Regions from separate parts of the Brevundimonas sp. 1080 genome, predicted to be linked through region 2. Evidence: riboswitches for the same ligand, from Rfam matches in the RefSeq annotation. Region 2 holds a riboswitch; the other holds the start of a gene.
The links. A riboswitch is a leader RNA that binds a small molecule or an ion and turns the genes downstream of it on or off. The one in region 2 is predicted to bind cobalamin.
Positions count from the first base shown of each region.

Region 1: it holds a riboswitch for cobalamin, as region 2 does, so the genes downstream of both, ABIC32_RS12365 (DUF1852 domain-containing protein) here and ABIC32_RS08675 (TonB-dependent receptor plug domain-containing protein) in region 2, are expected to answer to the same signal.

Region 1 covers NZ_JBEPMW010000003.1:347,327-354,732, forward strand. The annotation lists gene ABIC32_RS12345 (tannase/feruloyl esterase family alpha/beta hydrolase) at 1-1,217, opposite strand, end outside; gene ABIC32_RS12350 (hypothetical protein) at 1,232-1,519, opposite strand; gene ABIC32_RS12355 (acyl-CoA thioesterase) at 1,524-2,297, opposite strand; gene ABIC32_RS12360 (methionine synthase) at 2,294-3,355, opposite strand; gene ABIC32_RS12365 (DUF1852 domain-containing protein) at 3,385-4,371, opposite strand; cobalamin riboswitch at 4,480-4,687, opposite strand; gene ABIC32_RS12370 (hypothetical protein) at 5,590-5,844, shown strand; gene ABIC32_RS12375 (alpha/beta hydrolase) at 5,982-7,340, shown strand; gene ABIC32_RS12380 (GMC family oxidoreductase) at 7,337-7,406, shown strand, end outside.
Region 2 covers NZ_JBEPMW010000002.1:663,055-670,460, reverse strand. The annotation lists gene mutS (DNA mismatch repair protein MutS) at 1-2,367, opposite strand, end outside; cobalamin riboswitch at 2,418-2,626, shown strand; gene ABIC32_RS08675 (TonB-dependent receptor plug domain-containing protein) at 2,772-4,595, shown strand; gene ABIC32_RS08670 (aldo/keto reductase) at 4,579-5,499, opposite strand; gene maiA (maleylacetoacetate isomerase) at 5,595-6,230, opposite strand; gene ABIC32_RS08660 (fumarylacetoacetate hydrolase family protein) at 6,227-6,895, opposite strand; gene ABIC32_RS08655 (ElaB/YgaM/YqjD family protein) at 7,033-7,377, shown strand; gene ABIC32_RS08650 (hypothetical protein) at 7,377-7,406, shown strand, end outside.

The sequences.
Region 1 (7,406 bases), on a different contig from region 2:
CAGACGATCAGCTTGCCGCCGCCGTCGATGAAGGCGCGGATGTCCGGATCGGTCGCATCGTTCAGCGCCGCCATGGCGTCCAGCGCGGCCGGGTCTTGGTCCCACGGCGTGTAGGCCAGAGAGTCCGCGTCGGGATTGCGGGCGAGATAATGCCGGGCCGTGGTGTCCTGCATCATGAAATAGCCGCCTTGTCGGACGTCGCCGTTTCCCGTCACCCAAAGTCCGAATCCGGCGGGATCGTCCTCATTGCCCGAAAGCGGGAAGCCTCTGTTCCGGTATGTGCCGACCGACCCTCGAAAGACGTGGTCGGCGGTCCAGGTCTCGACGACCGAGAGTTGGGCGTCCGAGAGGCAGTCGTCTTCCAGATTAGCGCCCTCCGCGCAGCGCGGCGCGTCAATCTCGATCTGTTCCGCGGTGCAGGCGTCGCGGTTGGCGACAACGCCGTCCACGAGGCCGTCGAGCTCGTCACAGGCGTTCCGCACGTGTTGGGCCAGGAGCGCTGCCTTGGCAGGGCTGAAGGCCCCACCCTGCGCTGCGGCGGCGCGGGCCGTCGCGTGAAAGGCGCCCATGAAACCGACCCAGTTGAAAGCCGGCGCCCGCGCGATTACGCCGTCGAACAGGTGCGGATGGCGCTGGACCGCCATTAAGGCCTCACGTCCCCCTGTCGAGCAGCCTTCGAAATAGGATTGCGAGGGCGGCGCGCCATAGGCTTCGGTCAGGATCTGAACCGTCACGGCCATCACCGTGGGAACCGCCTCGCTGCCGAACAGCCGCGCCGCGGTCGGATCGTTCTCGACGAAGGCGGCGGACATTCCGGTGGCGTCCTGGTGTCCGGAATCGCTGGCGACCTGGGCGTAGCCCTGTTTGAGCGGCGCGACGACGAGATCGGGAATGACGCCGTTATAGCCCCCGCCGCCGCCGTAGTAGAGCTTGCGGTTCCAAGCCGTCGGCAGGCGGATTTCGAAGTTGAGACGCGGTGCGATCGTGCCCCGGATCCGGCAGTAGGCCGGGACAGCGGCCGTCTCGGGAACGACGTCGGTGGCCAGTCTCGACCCGCCGATGACGCGGTCTGACAGGGTTGCGCAGACGTCGGCGGCCGAAGCCGCCGACGTCGGTCGCTGATCCGTCGGCCTAACGCTCGCCAGGGATTGAGCCCCGGCGGACCCTGCCGCGACAAGCGAGGCCAGAAGCGCGAGAGATGCGGTTCGACGGATCATTCGGCCCACCCGTCTCAGAATTGCGCCTTGACGGTGACGAAGGCCGACCGCGGCTGGGTCGGCATCACGACCGGGAAGCCGAAGTACTGGTAGGTGTCGAAGGCGTCGTCGTCGGTCAGATTGACCGCAGACAGCTCGACGGTGAACCGACCGACGTCATAGGAGGCCTGGGCGTCGACGGAGGTATAGCCCGGCACCCAGATCGAATTGGGCAGGGTGTCCTGCCGGGCGCCGAAGGTGGTCACCCCGGCTCCGAACGACAGACCCTTGGCTGCCCCGTTCAGGACCCTGTAACGCGCCAAACATCTATCCCACGCCAATCGCATATGACGTTGTTTTGGCTTTGATTGTCTTCGGCCTGCCCGCTTCATCGACGGCGACCATGGTGAACTCGGCTGTGGCGGAGCGCCGTCGTTCTCCGGTCAGGAGCCTTTCGGCCCAGAGCTGAACCTCGACCGAGAGGGAGCTTAGCCCGACCATCTTAACGCGCGAGACCAGTTCTACCATGTCGCCGCCGTCAATCGGGGCCTTGAAGTCGATGCGGTTGGTCGCGGCCATGACCATGACTTCGCGCGCATGGCGGGTCGCCGTGACGAAGGCCGCCTTGCCCATGAGCTTGAGCGCGTCGCCGCCGAAGAGGGTGCCGTAGTGGTTGGTCGTACCGGGAAAGACCATCTCTGCGGTCCTCAGCCAGCCGTCGTCCGCTTCGCCTGCCTCATCGAGCGGCGCGAAGGGATGATCGTCGCCCGCGGGTCTCAGGGCGACCATGTTGAAGGCGCCGCGCGTGCACAGGCGGCGCTCGCCGCTGAGCAGGCTTTCGGCGTGCAGTTCGACTTCGACGCCTAAAGAGGAGCGCCCGATCCGAACGACGCGGCCGACCGCCTCGACCATCTCGCCGATCCGGGCCGGAGCCGCAAAATCGATCCGCTCGCATCCGGCCGTGACCACGGCCCGTCGCGCGTGACGGCTCGCGGCCAGAAAAGCGACCTTGTCGAGGTGGGCCAGACCAACCCCGCCGAACAGGGTGCCATGGTGGTTGGCGTCGCCGGGGAACACCATGTCGATCAGGCGCACCCTCACGGCTCGCACCTTTCCGCGCCGTAGTAGAGGTCGCGGGACAGTTCCTCGCGCACGATCTCGGTGCCGGCGCTCAAGGCGCGCAGCTTGCCATTGGCGACGCGGCGCGACAGGGGCGCCATGCCGCAGTTGGTGGCCGGATAGAGTTTGTCGGCGTCCACGAACTGAAGCGCTCTCCGCAGGGTGTCCGCGACCGCTTCGGGCGTTTCGATCGTGTCGGTCGCGACGTCGATGGCGCCGACCATCACCTTCTTGCCCCGGATCAGTTCGATCAGATCCATCGGCACGCGCGCGTTCTGGGCTTCTAACGAGATGATGTCGATGCTGGAGGTCCGCAGCTTGGGGAAGGCCTCTTCGTACTGCCGCCATTCCGAGCCGAGGGTCTTCTTCCAGTCGGTGTTGGCCTTGATGCCGTAGCCGTAGCAGATGTGGACCGCCGTTTCGCACTTCAGCCCCTCGGCCGCCTTCTCCAGGGTCGCCACGCCCCAGTCGTTCACCTCGTCGAAGAAGACGTTGAAGGCGGGCTCGTCGAACTGGACGATGTCGACGCCGGCGGCCTCCAGCTCGCGCGCCTCCTCATTGAGGATTTTGGCGAACTCCCAGGCCAGCTTTTCACGGCTGCCATAGTGGTCGTCATAAAGGGTGTCGATCATCGTCATCGGCCCAGGCAGGGCCCATTTGATCGGCTGGTCGGTCTGGGCGCGCAGGAACTTGGCGTCTTCGACGAAGACGGATTTCGGCCGGCTTACGGCGCCCACGACCACCGGGACGCTGGCGTCGTAGCGATTGCGGATTCGCATGGTCTTGCAGTTCTCGAAATCGACGCCGTCGAGGTGTCCGATGAAGGTCGTGACGAAATGCTGGCGGGTCTGTTCGCCGTCGCTGACGATGTCGATGCCGGCCCGGCGTTGATCGTCGAGCGACAGGCGCAGGGCGTCCTGTTTGGCCTCGATCAGGTCATCGCCCTGCAGCTTCCAAGGCGACCAGAGCGTCTCCGGCTCGGCCAGCCAGACGGGTTTGGGCAGGCTGCCGGCGGTCGAGGTCGGGAGAAGGGTTTTCATGAGGTAAGGCTCTGAAATCTGGAAACTGATCAGGCGGCGGCGAAGGCGGCCGACCATTGGTCGAGACGGGCGCGGTGCGGCTTGATGAACCGCTCCTCGACGAAACGGCCCTGCTCGACGGCCAGCCGACTACGCTCGTCGCGGTCGTAGACGATGCGGGTCAGCGAATAGTCCTGCGCCTTCAGGCTAGGCTGATACTGCTCGGTCGCCGGGGAGTTGGCGTTGTAGATTTCGGGCCGATAGATCTTCTGGAAGGTCTCCATCGTGGCGATGGTGCTGGCCAGTTCGAGGTCGGTGTAGCCGCCGGTCAGGTCGCCGATGTGGTACAAAGCGAACGGCGCCACGCTGGCCGGGGGCATGAAGTAGCGAACCTTCATCCCCATCTTCGCGAAATACCGATCGGTCGACGAGAAGGCGTCGTTGTCGTATTCCAGCCCCAGCACCGGATGTTCAGCGCCGGTGCGGTGATAGGTCTTGTTGCTGGAGACGCTGAGGCAGATGACCGGCGGCTTGGCGAAGTTGTCGCGATAGGCGCCCGACGCCAGAAAGTGCCGGAACAGCTTGCCGTGCAGATCGCCGAAATCGTCCGGCACGCCGCCGTTCGGATGCGCCTTCAGGTGTTCGGGCAGAACCACGCTGAAGTCGTAGTCGCGGACATAGGAGGAGAAATTGTTGCCCACGATCCCATCGATCCGCCGGCGCGTCTCCCTGTCGATGATCGTCGTCTGAAGGATTTCGATCAGGGGAAAGGCGTCGTCGCGCTCCGAGCCAAGGCTCATCTCGACCGAGACAATCTGAAGCTCCAGCGCATAGCGATCGCCCCTCGGATTGTCGTGGTGCGCCAACGAGTTGAAGCGGTTGTCGATCATCCGCAGGGTGTTGCGCAGATTTTCCCGGCGGCTCTCGCCTCGCGCCAGGTTGGCGAAGTTGGTGGTGATCCGCGTCTTCTCGGCGGGACGATAGTCTTCGTCGAGCGCGGTCCGCGTGATCCTGAAGGTGAAGTCGCTGCTCGCCATGGTCTCTGCCGTTGATGCTGTGACGAGACAGCGGACAGGGACGCGCGACCGCTCGCGCGCAGTCGTCCCGTCGCGGCGTTCATGCGACCTGACCGGACACCCCGCCGGAGGACGTTATCTGTCGGGGCAGGTCTCCTGGCTCACGGGTCACGGCTTCGGGTCCGGCCTTCCCAACGTCAGAAGACGCCAGTGACACGAAATGGACCTTCGGCTCGCCGCTCACAGTTGCGGGGGCAGCGCCGGCATCACACCGGCTTCCCTCTTAGCTCCGCATCGCCCGCAGGCGACGCGCAGAACCTCGACCTGTTCATGAGACGCGCAAGCGACGCCGAAGTCAAGAAACACATAAGGATATCCTTATGTGTTGGGCCAACATCGACATTCTAATCTTTCGAGTTGCGGCTTCGACTGTCGCATTTGCGATTGGGTTCAGCGTCTGCTTCGGGTCGCAATCTGCCAAAAGCATCGGACCGAAAAGCGGACGTCCCCAAGCACAGACTGCATCGATGAATGACGTGTTCCCGGCGCTCTGTAGATGACCGGTCCTGGCGCATCTCAGACACTTTCGTCCTACAGCAGCTTTTGCCTTATGGCGGAAGCTCGCACTGTCAGCTCTACGACTGTACACTGCACCATAGCGTCAGCCTGAGCTTCACTTAGTCTTCGCTTGGTCAGCCACACCGCGTGGAGCAAATAGGCACCCGCGCGCACACGCCTTGATCGTGAGGGCGGTGGTCGGGCGGATATCTGGGGCAGGACCGCAGCTGGGCGGCCAGTACCGCACCCGCACCAGCATGCCGTGCGTGGCACCTGTTTTGTCGTAAAATTGCTTAAGGCTGTAAGCGCCATCCTCACAACGCCAGGCACTGCGCATAGTCATCTCTTCAACGTGCACCACCTCCCGAATGCCGCGTTTTGACGGAAACGCGGCTGCCGCACATCGTGACCCATGGGGAACTGGAATTGGCTCAAGGCGGTGGGAAATCAGAACAAGAACGCGTTCGCTGGTTGGGGCGGGAAATCCTGCAGCACGAACAGGACGTTCGTGCTTGGCTGCAGCGACCTCGAAATCCACTTACCGCGGTTCCGCCGCGTTTTTGCCTGAAATGACCGGTCGGAAGTACAAAAGTGGGCGCAACTCTCGGCCAGCATTTTGGGTTGGGCCACGATAAAACCGACACCCGCCGACAACAATCTTACCGCCGAAGGCCTGAAGTCTTGGTCGATCGTCCAGAATCCCCAAACGAACGACAGCAAGCGTTTGAGAATGCCGGCGTCACGGAAATCGTATCGGGACCGAAGGCGACGGCGTTGCGTATCGCAGCGGCGCGTCGGCCCGGCATGGAAGCGTCCTTTCCGTTGCGCGATGATCGACGCTGGTCCGAGGATCGCATGATCGTCGACGCCGCCAACGATCAACCGCACGACACAGCTTTCATCGAGAAGCTTCTGACCGAATTGGCGGCGGCCTGAGGGCAGGGCGGGTTTGAGCCGGTTCCAACGTCTGGAGTCTGTTTTGTTGGGAGCAATTCCGTCGCTGGCGCGCTGATCGACGACCGCCGACCGATCACGGCGGAGCCTCGCGTCTTCGCTTTCTAAAAAGCCCCTGCATGCTCACAGACACCCGCCTTACTGTCGTCTTCCTTCATTCCCTGGGCTCGAGCCGCCACGATTGGGACGCGGTGATCGACCGGCTTGCCGATGAGGTGGTGACCGTCGCGATCGATCTTCCAGGGTTCGGGGACAGGGCGGGGGAAGGCTATGGCGATGTCCAAGCCGTGCTCGACGACCTGAGCCGCCGCCTTACCGATCTTCATCTCCCCCGCTGGATCCTTGTCGGCCACAGCATGGGCGGCAAGTTTGCGACCTTGATCGCCGCGCGGGCACGTGACGGGGCGGCGGGTCTGAGCGGGTTGCTGGGCGTGGTGCTGGTCGCCGGATCGCCACCCTCGTCGGAGCCGATGGACGAGAGCAGGCGTGCGGATATGCTGACCTGGTTCGACGATCCGACCAGGATCGAGGATCGGGGACGCCAGTTCATCGACGCCAATACCGCCGCCGGTCTGCCGCAGGCCGCCTTCGATCGGGCCCTGGCCGATTTCACTCGATCCAGCCCAGAAGCCTGGCGCGGATGGCTGGCCGAAGGATCGCGCGAGGACTGGTCCGATCAGGCCGGCGTCCTACCTTTCCCCGCCCTGATCATCGCCGGCGCAGAGGATGGCGATTTGGGTGAGGCAGCGCAGCGGCGTGTCAACGCCCCCCACTACCGCGTGGCCGATGTGGTGGTCGTGCCGGATGCGGCGCACCTAATCCCTCAGGAACAGCCGGACCGTCTCGTCGGCCTGCTTCTAGAATTCATCGAGAAGCTCGGTTCATCTGCGCTGCCTCCACGCTTCGTGGATCTGATGGCGTCCGACCGCGTGTCGGATCGCACGCGACGCGCCATGCTGGATCGTCACTTCGGTCCGGCGCCTGCTGACGGCGGCGTCCTGAACCCGACCCAGCGCGCCGTGCTGTCGGCGATGATTGCGCGCATTCTGCCCGATGCAGGCGATCCGGATGATCTGGCGCGACGCCTGGATGTTGGCCTCGCCAGTGGACAGGGCGACGGGTGGAGGTTCGCCGATCTGCCTTCTGACGCCGAGGCCTGGCGACGCGGGCTGGATGAGATCGCCGCCATGGCGCCGGAGTTCGCAACCCTGGCCCCTGATCGCCAGGACGACATCCTGCGCGCCATTTCACAGGGCGAGTGGGCGGAGCCAAGCGGGCTTTCGGCGCACGCCATGAGGCTGTGGTTCCAAGACGTCGTCTCCGAGGTCGCGCGCCTGTGGATGTCGCTGCCGGCGACTTGGGCCCAGATCGGTTACGACGGTTTCGCCACAGGCGGCGAAGGCCGATTCCAAGGCTACGACCAGACGGCGGCGGACCGTACCGAACCCTGGCGTTTGCCGCTGGAGGGGGTGGGTTGAGCGCGCCTGCAAGGACGGCCGGCGAAACCGATGTCGTCATCATCGGCAGCGGCGCCGGCGGGGCTC
Region 2 (7,406 bases):
GCGCGCGACCATGGACAGGTTGCAGACGTGGTCCAGCCGCGTCTCCAGCTGGGCCAGCTCGTGATAGTGGGTGGCGAACAGGGTGCGGGCCCGGTTGGTCTCGTGCAGGGCTTCGGCCGTTGCCCAGGCGATGGCCAGACCGTCGTAGGTGGCGGTGCCGCGCCCGATCTCGTCCAGAACGACGAAGCTGTGCGGCGTGGCCTGGGTCAGGATGGCGGCGGTCTCGACCATCTCCATCATGAAGGTGGAGCGGCCGCGGGCCAAGTCGTCGCCGGCGCCGACACGGCTGAACAGCCGGTCCACCACGCCCAGCCGCATCGACCGCGCGGGCACGAAGGCGCCGGCCTGGGCCAGGATGACCAGAAGCGCGTTCTGGCGCAGGAAGGTCGATTTACCGGCCATGTTCGGGCCGGTGACGATGGCCAGGCGCGATCCGTCCTGGCCCGACCCGTCCAGCCGGGCGTTGTTGGGGGTGTAGGGATCCCCGCCCGCCTTGACCGCAGCCTCCACGACGGGGTGGCGGCCGGCCTCGACGCAGAAGGTCAGGGTGTCGTCCACGATCGGGCGGGTCGCACCGACTTCCTGGGCCCATTCGGCGAGGGCGGCGTGGGCGTCCAGTTCGGCGAGCGCCTCGGCGACGGCCTGCAGCGGCTGGGCCAGGCGGGCGGCCTCGCGTCGCCAGCCCTCGAAGGTCTCGGCTTCGATGGCGAGCGCCCGGTGGCCGGCCTGGCTGATCTTGGCGTCCAACTCCGACAGTTCGACGGTGGTGAAGCGGACCTGGGCAGCCAGGGTCTGGCGATGGATGAAAGGACTGTCAGGCCCGGCACGGAGCAAGGCTTCGGCGGCCTTGGCGCTGGTTTCGAGGAAATAGCCCAGGACGGCGTTGTGCTTGATCTTGAACGGCACGCCGGACTCGGCGACGGCGCGGGCCTCCAGATCGGCGACGACGCGGCGGCTGTCGTCGCGAAGGGTGCGGGCGGCGTCCAGTTCGGGGCGATAGTCGGGGCGCACATAGCCACCGTCGCGCGCCAGATGCGACGGCTCGTCCACCAGGCCGGCGATCAGGTCGGCCTTCAGCCGCGAGACGTCGGGCGACAGGGTCAGGCGGTCCAGCGCCGAGGCGATGCGGCGCGGCTGGCCGGTCAGGGGATCGACCTGGCCCACGAACAGGCCGGCGACGCCCTCGGCGATCGACAGGCCGGTGCGCACGGCGGCCAGGTCGCGCGGACCGCCTCGACCCAGCGCCAATCGTCCGACGGCGCGGGCGATGTCGGAGGAGGCTTTCAGCGCCTCACGCAGGTCGCGACGCAGGTCGCGACGCTCCAAGAGCCATTCGACGGCGTCGAGCTGTTCGTTGATGGCCAGGGGATCCCGAAGCGGCCGGGCGATGCGTTCGGCCAGGGCCCGGGCGCCGCCCGAGGTGACGGTGCGGTCGATGCAGGCCAGCAGGCTGCCCTCGCGCTCGCCGCGCTGGGTGCGGTCGATCTCAAGGCTGGCGCGGGTCGCCGGGTCGATGGCCAGAAAGCCGCTTTCGCCCAGACGGCGCGGCGGGGCCAGGGCGGGGACCTTGCCGGCCTGGGTCGTCTCCAGATAGGCGGCGATCAGACCCAGCGCCGAGACCTCGGCCTCCTCGAAGGCGCCGAAGCCGTCGAGGGCCGAGACGCCGTACAGGCGTTCGACGCGGGCGCGCGCGGCCTGGGGTTCGGCGATGGCCGAGGCCAACGCCTGGACCACGCCGCCCGAGCCGTCCAGGGCGTCGCGCGTCGTCTCGTCCGAATACATCCGGTCGGTGACCAGGACTTCGGACGGGCGGAAGGCGGCGAGCGCCGCGCCCAGATCCGCGATGGCGCAGGCGACACTGTCGACCGCGCCGGACGACAGTTCGACCACGGCGACGGCCGCTCGACCCTTACGCACCGCGACCGCCGCCAGACGGTTGGCGCCGCGCGCGTCCAGCAGGCTGTCTTCGGTCAGGGTGCCGGGGGTGACGACCCGGACCACGCCGCGATGCACCACGGCCTTGCCGCCACGCTTCTTGGCGTCGGCGGGGTCTTCCAGCTGTTCGCAGATGGCGACCTTGTGGCCGATGCGGATCAGGCGGGCGAGATAGCCCTCCATCGCATGGACCGGCACGCCGGCCATAGGGATGTCCTCGCCCTGATGCTTGCCGCGCTTGGTCAGGGTGATGCCGAGCGCCGCCGCCGCGACCTCGGCGTCCTTGAAGAACAGCTCGTAGAAGTCGCCCATGCGGAAGAACAGGATGGCGTCGGGCTGGCCTGCCTTGGCCGTCAGATATTGCGCCATGAACGGCGTCGCGCCTTCCAGCGAGGCGGCGATTTCCGGGGGATGAGAGATGGGCGCGTTCATGTGGCTGCAGGGTGACGGATCGCGCCCTGCGGCTCAAGGCCGTTGACCGGCTCTTGCACAGGCTTGTCGGCCCTGCGATAGGCCGCATCAGGCGGTTAAGGGAACACGGTGTGACGCCGTGGCTGTGCCCGCAACTGTAGGCGGCGAGAGCGTCGTCCGTCCGGGGGTTCGATCCCGGCGCCACTGGGAAACTGGGAAGGCGAGGACGGCGGTTTACGACCCGCAAGCCAGGAGACCTGGCCGCCGACGTCGCTCGCTCCTGTCCGGGACCAGACAGCAGCGCGGTTTCTCCGTGGAAGCGACCCGACCTTGCGCCGTCCAGACCTAAAGCGGTCTGGCGGGTCGGTTCGCTCATGACGGTCTCTCGCGCGCATTCGCGGGACCGAACACGGGGGTATCGCTCAATGAAGCGTTCCATTCTTCTTTCGACGGCTGCGATTGCGGCCGCCTTCGCCGCGCCTGCCTTTGCCGAGGACGCGACCCAGCTGGACGAGGTGATCGTCACCGCCACCCGCATCCCGGCCATCGTCGCCGACACGCCGGGCGCCCGCGTCATCGACGGCCAAACCATCGAACAGCGCGGCGCGATCTTCGCCGCCGACATCCTGGCCGATGTGCCGGGTCTGTCGGTGACGCGCACGGGCGCTTTCGGCGGCGTCGCCCAGGTGCGGATGCGCGGCGCGACGCCCGGCAAGACCCTGGTCCTGGTCGATGGCGCGCCGGTCAATGATGCGGCCGAGCCGAACGGCGCCTATGACTTCTCCAGCTTCGAACTGGCCGATATTGCGCGGATCGAAGTGCTGAGCGGCCCGCAGTCATCGCTGTGGGGATCCGACGCCATTGGCGGGGTGATTTCCTTCACCACGCAAGAGATCGACGGCCTGCGCGCCGAGGCCGAGGCCGGCAGCTTCGACACCGTGCGCGGTCGGGTGTCGGCGGGCGTCGCCAACGAAACCTACGCCTTCAGCGCCTATGCCTCGCGGTTCGACACTGACGGGATTTCGGCGGCGGACGAGGCGGACGGCAACACCGAGGCCGACGGCTTCCGCAGCACGACGCTCGGCGCCAAAGGGCGATATGTCCTGTCCGATGCGGTCAGGGTCGATGGATCGGTGCGCTGGAACAAGTCCAAGGCCGATATCGACGGGTTCCCGGCGCCGAACTATGCGCTGTCCGACACCGACGACATGCAGGAAAGCGAGCAGTGGTCGGGCTTTGGCCGGGTGACGGCCAAGGCGTTCGGCTTGAACCACCAGTTCAGCGTCTCGGCATCGGATCTGGATCGCAACTCGGTCAGCGGCGGCTTCGGCTCGACCTTCACCGGCGACCGTCAGGCCTATCGCTGGCAGGCGAACGGTCAGACGCAGGACATCGACTATGCGTTCGGCGTGGAGCGGAACGAGGCCTCGGCGGCTCTGTCGTCGGGCCTGTCGCGCGACCTGTCGATCACATCGGTGTTCGGCGTGGCGCAATACGATGTCGGCGCGCTGAACCTGACCGGCGGACTGCGGTATGACGACACTGACGATTTCGGCTCCAAGACGACGGGGCGGGTGTCAGCGGCCTATGACCTGGCCGGAGGCTTCATCCTGTCGGGGGCCTATGGCACGGGCTTCAAGTCGCCGACGGTCAGCCAGGCGGTCTGCGATTTCTGCTTTGCGCCTCGGCCCTATCCCGAGCTGAAGCCGGAAACGGCCGACAGCGTCGAGATCGCCCTGGGCTGGGCGTCGGCCGATGGTCGGTTCGATGGGCGGGCGACCCTTTATCGCCTGAACGTCGAGGACCAGATCACCTATTCGGCCGGTCGCTACATCAACGTCGCCAAGACGCGTTCGGACGGGTTCGAGCTGGAAGGCCGCGCCCTGCTGGGTGGCGGCTTCGACCTGACCCTGGCCTATGCCTGGACCGACGCGACGGACCGCACGACGGGCGCGCGCCTGCTGCGCGTGCCGGAACATGCGGGTTCAGCGACCCTGGGCTGGACGGGCGACCGTCTGTCTGGCGCGTTGACGGTGCGGGCGGAAGGCGATCAGGACGATTCGGGCGGCTTCTCGACGGTGGCGCGCGACGGCTTCGTCACCGCCAATCTGAACGCGGCCTATGAACTGACCGACAAGGTCACCCTGACGGCGCGGATCGAGAACCTGGGCGACGAACACTATCAGCAGGTGTTCGGATACGGCGAGCCGGGACGGTCCGGCTATGTCGGGATCAGGCTGCGCTACTGATCCGGGCGCGGGCGTCGGCGGTGAAGGCCGCCGGCGCCTCGAGCGCCAGGGCCGACCAGTCCAGATTGGGACAGGGGGCGTGGGCGGCGGCCAGGATGGCGCGCAGTTCGGCGGCGGAGGCGACGCTGGCCACGACCTTGTCGACGCCGGGCAGGGCGAGGGCGTAACCCAACGCCGCCTGCATCGGATCGCAGCGCTGCTCGGCCAGACGCCGGCGCGTGCGCGACAGGGCCTGGGCATGACTGGCCAGTTCGGCCGGAAGATCGTCGCCGCCTGCAAACAGCAGGCCGCCGGCGAAGACCGAAGACAGATGAACCGAGGCGCCTGTGTCGGCGATGGCTTCCAGCACGCCGTCCTGCGCCGCGCGCTGGTCCAAGAGGCTGCACGGCACCTGGACCACGTCGGCTTCCAGACGGCGGGCCAGAAGCGCGGGACCATCCTCGATCGTGGCGCAGAAACCGATGCGGCGGAACAAGCCGCGATCCTTGAGGCTGCGGGCGCGATCCCACAGAGCGCGGCCCTCGGCGCCGGCCAGATCGGCGGCGTTGGAAATCAGCAGAACATCGCCGCGCGGCAGGCCCATCCGTTCCAGCGAGCGACGAGCGCGGGCCTCGACCCGGTCCAGACCTTCGCTGAGCGGCACGGTGCGGACCGTAACCTGGAAAGGCGAGGGGAAGGGCCAGGCCTGACCCAGCAGGCGTTCGCCGTCGCCCTCGGGCCGGGTGGCGATCAGCTTGACCCCGGCGTCGGCTCCGGTTTGCAGCAGAAAACGCATGGCTTCTTCGCGGGCGCCGGACGGCGCGCTCATGAAGGCGCCGGGCGCGCGCTCGGGCTCGGTCACCACGGCGAGGGCCAGGCGATGGATGGGCGACGACGCCGAAGGTGTGGCGGGGGAATACGACACGCCCGACACTATGATCGCCAATGCTTAAGGGACGCTGAGCGAGACCTTAAGCGAACCCTACTTATCCACCGCTGATATGCGCACTGAGGCGAAAATCAGGCGTCGGCGTCAGGCTGCAAGTCCGGGTGGGCCGAGGCGAAGGCGGGGTGAGCCAAGGCGGTCTGTTCGACCGCCAGCAGACGCGGCCAGGGCGATAGGTCCATGTTGAAGCGCCGCGCCGAATACATCTGCGGAATCAAATAAAAATCGACCAGGGTCGGGGCGTCGCCGAAGCTCCAGCCGGCGCCGTGGCGGGCGACCAAAGCCTCCAGCGCGTCGAAGCCCGGTGCGATCCACCGGGCCGCCCAGGCATCCACGGCGGCCTGATCGGCGTTGAACTCAGACCGGATGGCCTTCAACACGCGCAGATTGTTGAGCGGGTGAATGTCGCAGCCGATCAGCGCGGCCATGGCGCGCACGGTCGCCCGCTCGTTCGCCCCCTTCGGCAGCAGGGCCGGTTCGGGGTGGGTTTCCTCCAGCCATTCCAGAATGGCCGGGCTCTGGGTCAGGACCAGATCGCCGTCCTGAAGCGCGGGGACCATGCCCTGCGGGTTCAGCGCCACATAGTCGGGCGTCTTCTGTTCGCCCTTGCGCAGGTCGTGAGCGGCGTTTTCGTAGCTGAGCCCTTTCAGGTTCAGGGCGATGCGGACGCGGTAGCTGGCGCCCGAACGCCAATAGCCGTGCAGGATCATGGCTGGATCTCGAACGACAGCTTCTCAAGCCCGTCGATGGTCACGACCACGCGGTCGCCGGGCTTGACCGGGCCGACGCCGGACGGCGTGCCGGTGAAGATCAGGTCGCCGGGTTGCAGCGACCACAGGGCGGCGGCGGCCTCGACGATGCGGTCGGGGTTCAGGATCATGTCGTTGAGGACGCTGTCCTGTTTCGTTTCGCCGTTGACGCTCAGGCGGATGGCGCCGTCGGGCGATGGCAAATCGCCCAGGGTGAGGCGGCCGCACGGCGCGGACTGATCGAACCCCTTTGCGGCGTCCCAGGGACGGCCGGCCTTCTTGGCCTCGGCCTGAAGGTCGCGGCGGGTCAGGTCGCAGCCGACGGCCCAGCCGACGATGGCGACGCCGCCATCCTTGCCCGGCCCGATCGCGGCGACCAGTTCTGCCTCGTAGTGCAGGTTTGCGGTCGCCGACGGGTAGGATGGGTTTGCGCCGTCCGAGACGATGGCGTCGCCTGGCTTGGTGAAGAAGAAGGGCGTCTGTTTGTCGGGGTCCGACCCCATTTCGCGCGCATGGGCGGCGTAGTTCTGGCCCACGCACAGGATGCGGCGAACGGGGAACCGCTGGTCCGATCCGACGATCGGCAAGGACGGGACGGGGCGGGGCGCGAACAGCCATTGAGTCATGGCGACCGTTCTAGTGCGGCGAATAGCCCGTGGCGAGAGGCGCGCGCCCTTCCCAACTAAAGGAACCTCGTTGCGCATGTGGCGTTGCAACACGGGGTTCTCTATTCTACCGCCAAGCTTTCAACGGAGCGCGCACCATGGCCACCACCAAGGCTCGAGAAGATATCAAGGCCGACCTGAAGACCCTCAAGGAGGATCTGAAGACCGGCGCCCGCGAAGAGACCCAACGCCTGCGCGACAAGGCCGCCGAGGCCGAGGCCAAGCTGCGCGCCAAGAGCGACGAAGTTCGCGAGCAGGCCCGCAGCTATTACGACGAGGCCCGCGTGAAGGGTCGCGAATATTACGACGACGCGGCCGAACGCTTCGATGAGGCGCAACGCTATGTCGTCGAGCGCGTGCAGGAGCGTCCGCTGCAATCGACCGCCGTGGCGCTCGGCGTCGGCGTCATCCTCGGCATGCTGCTGGCCGGCCGCCGTCGCTGATGTTCAAGGGCATCGTCAAAAAACTGGTG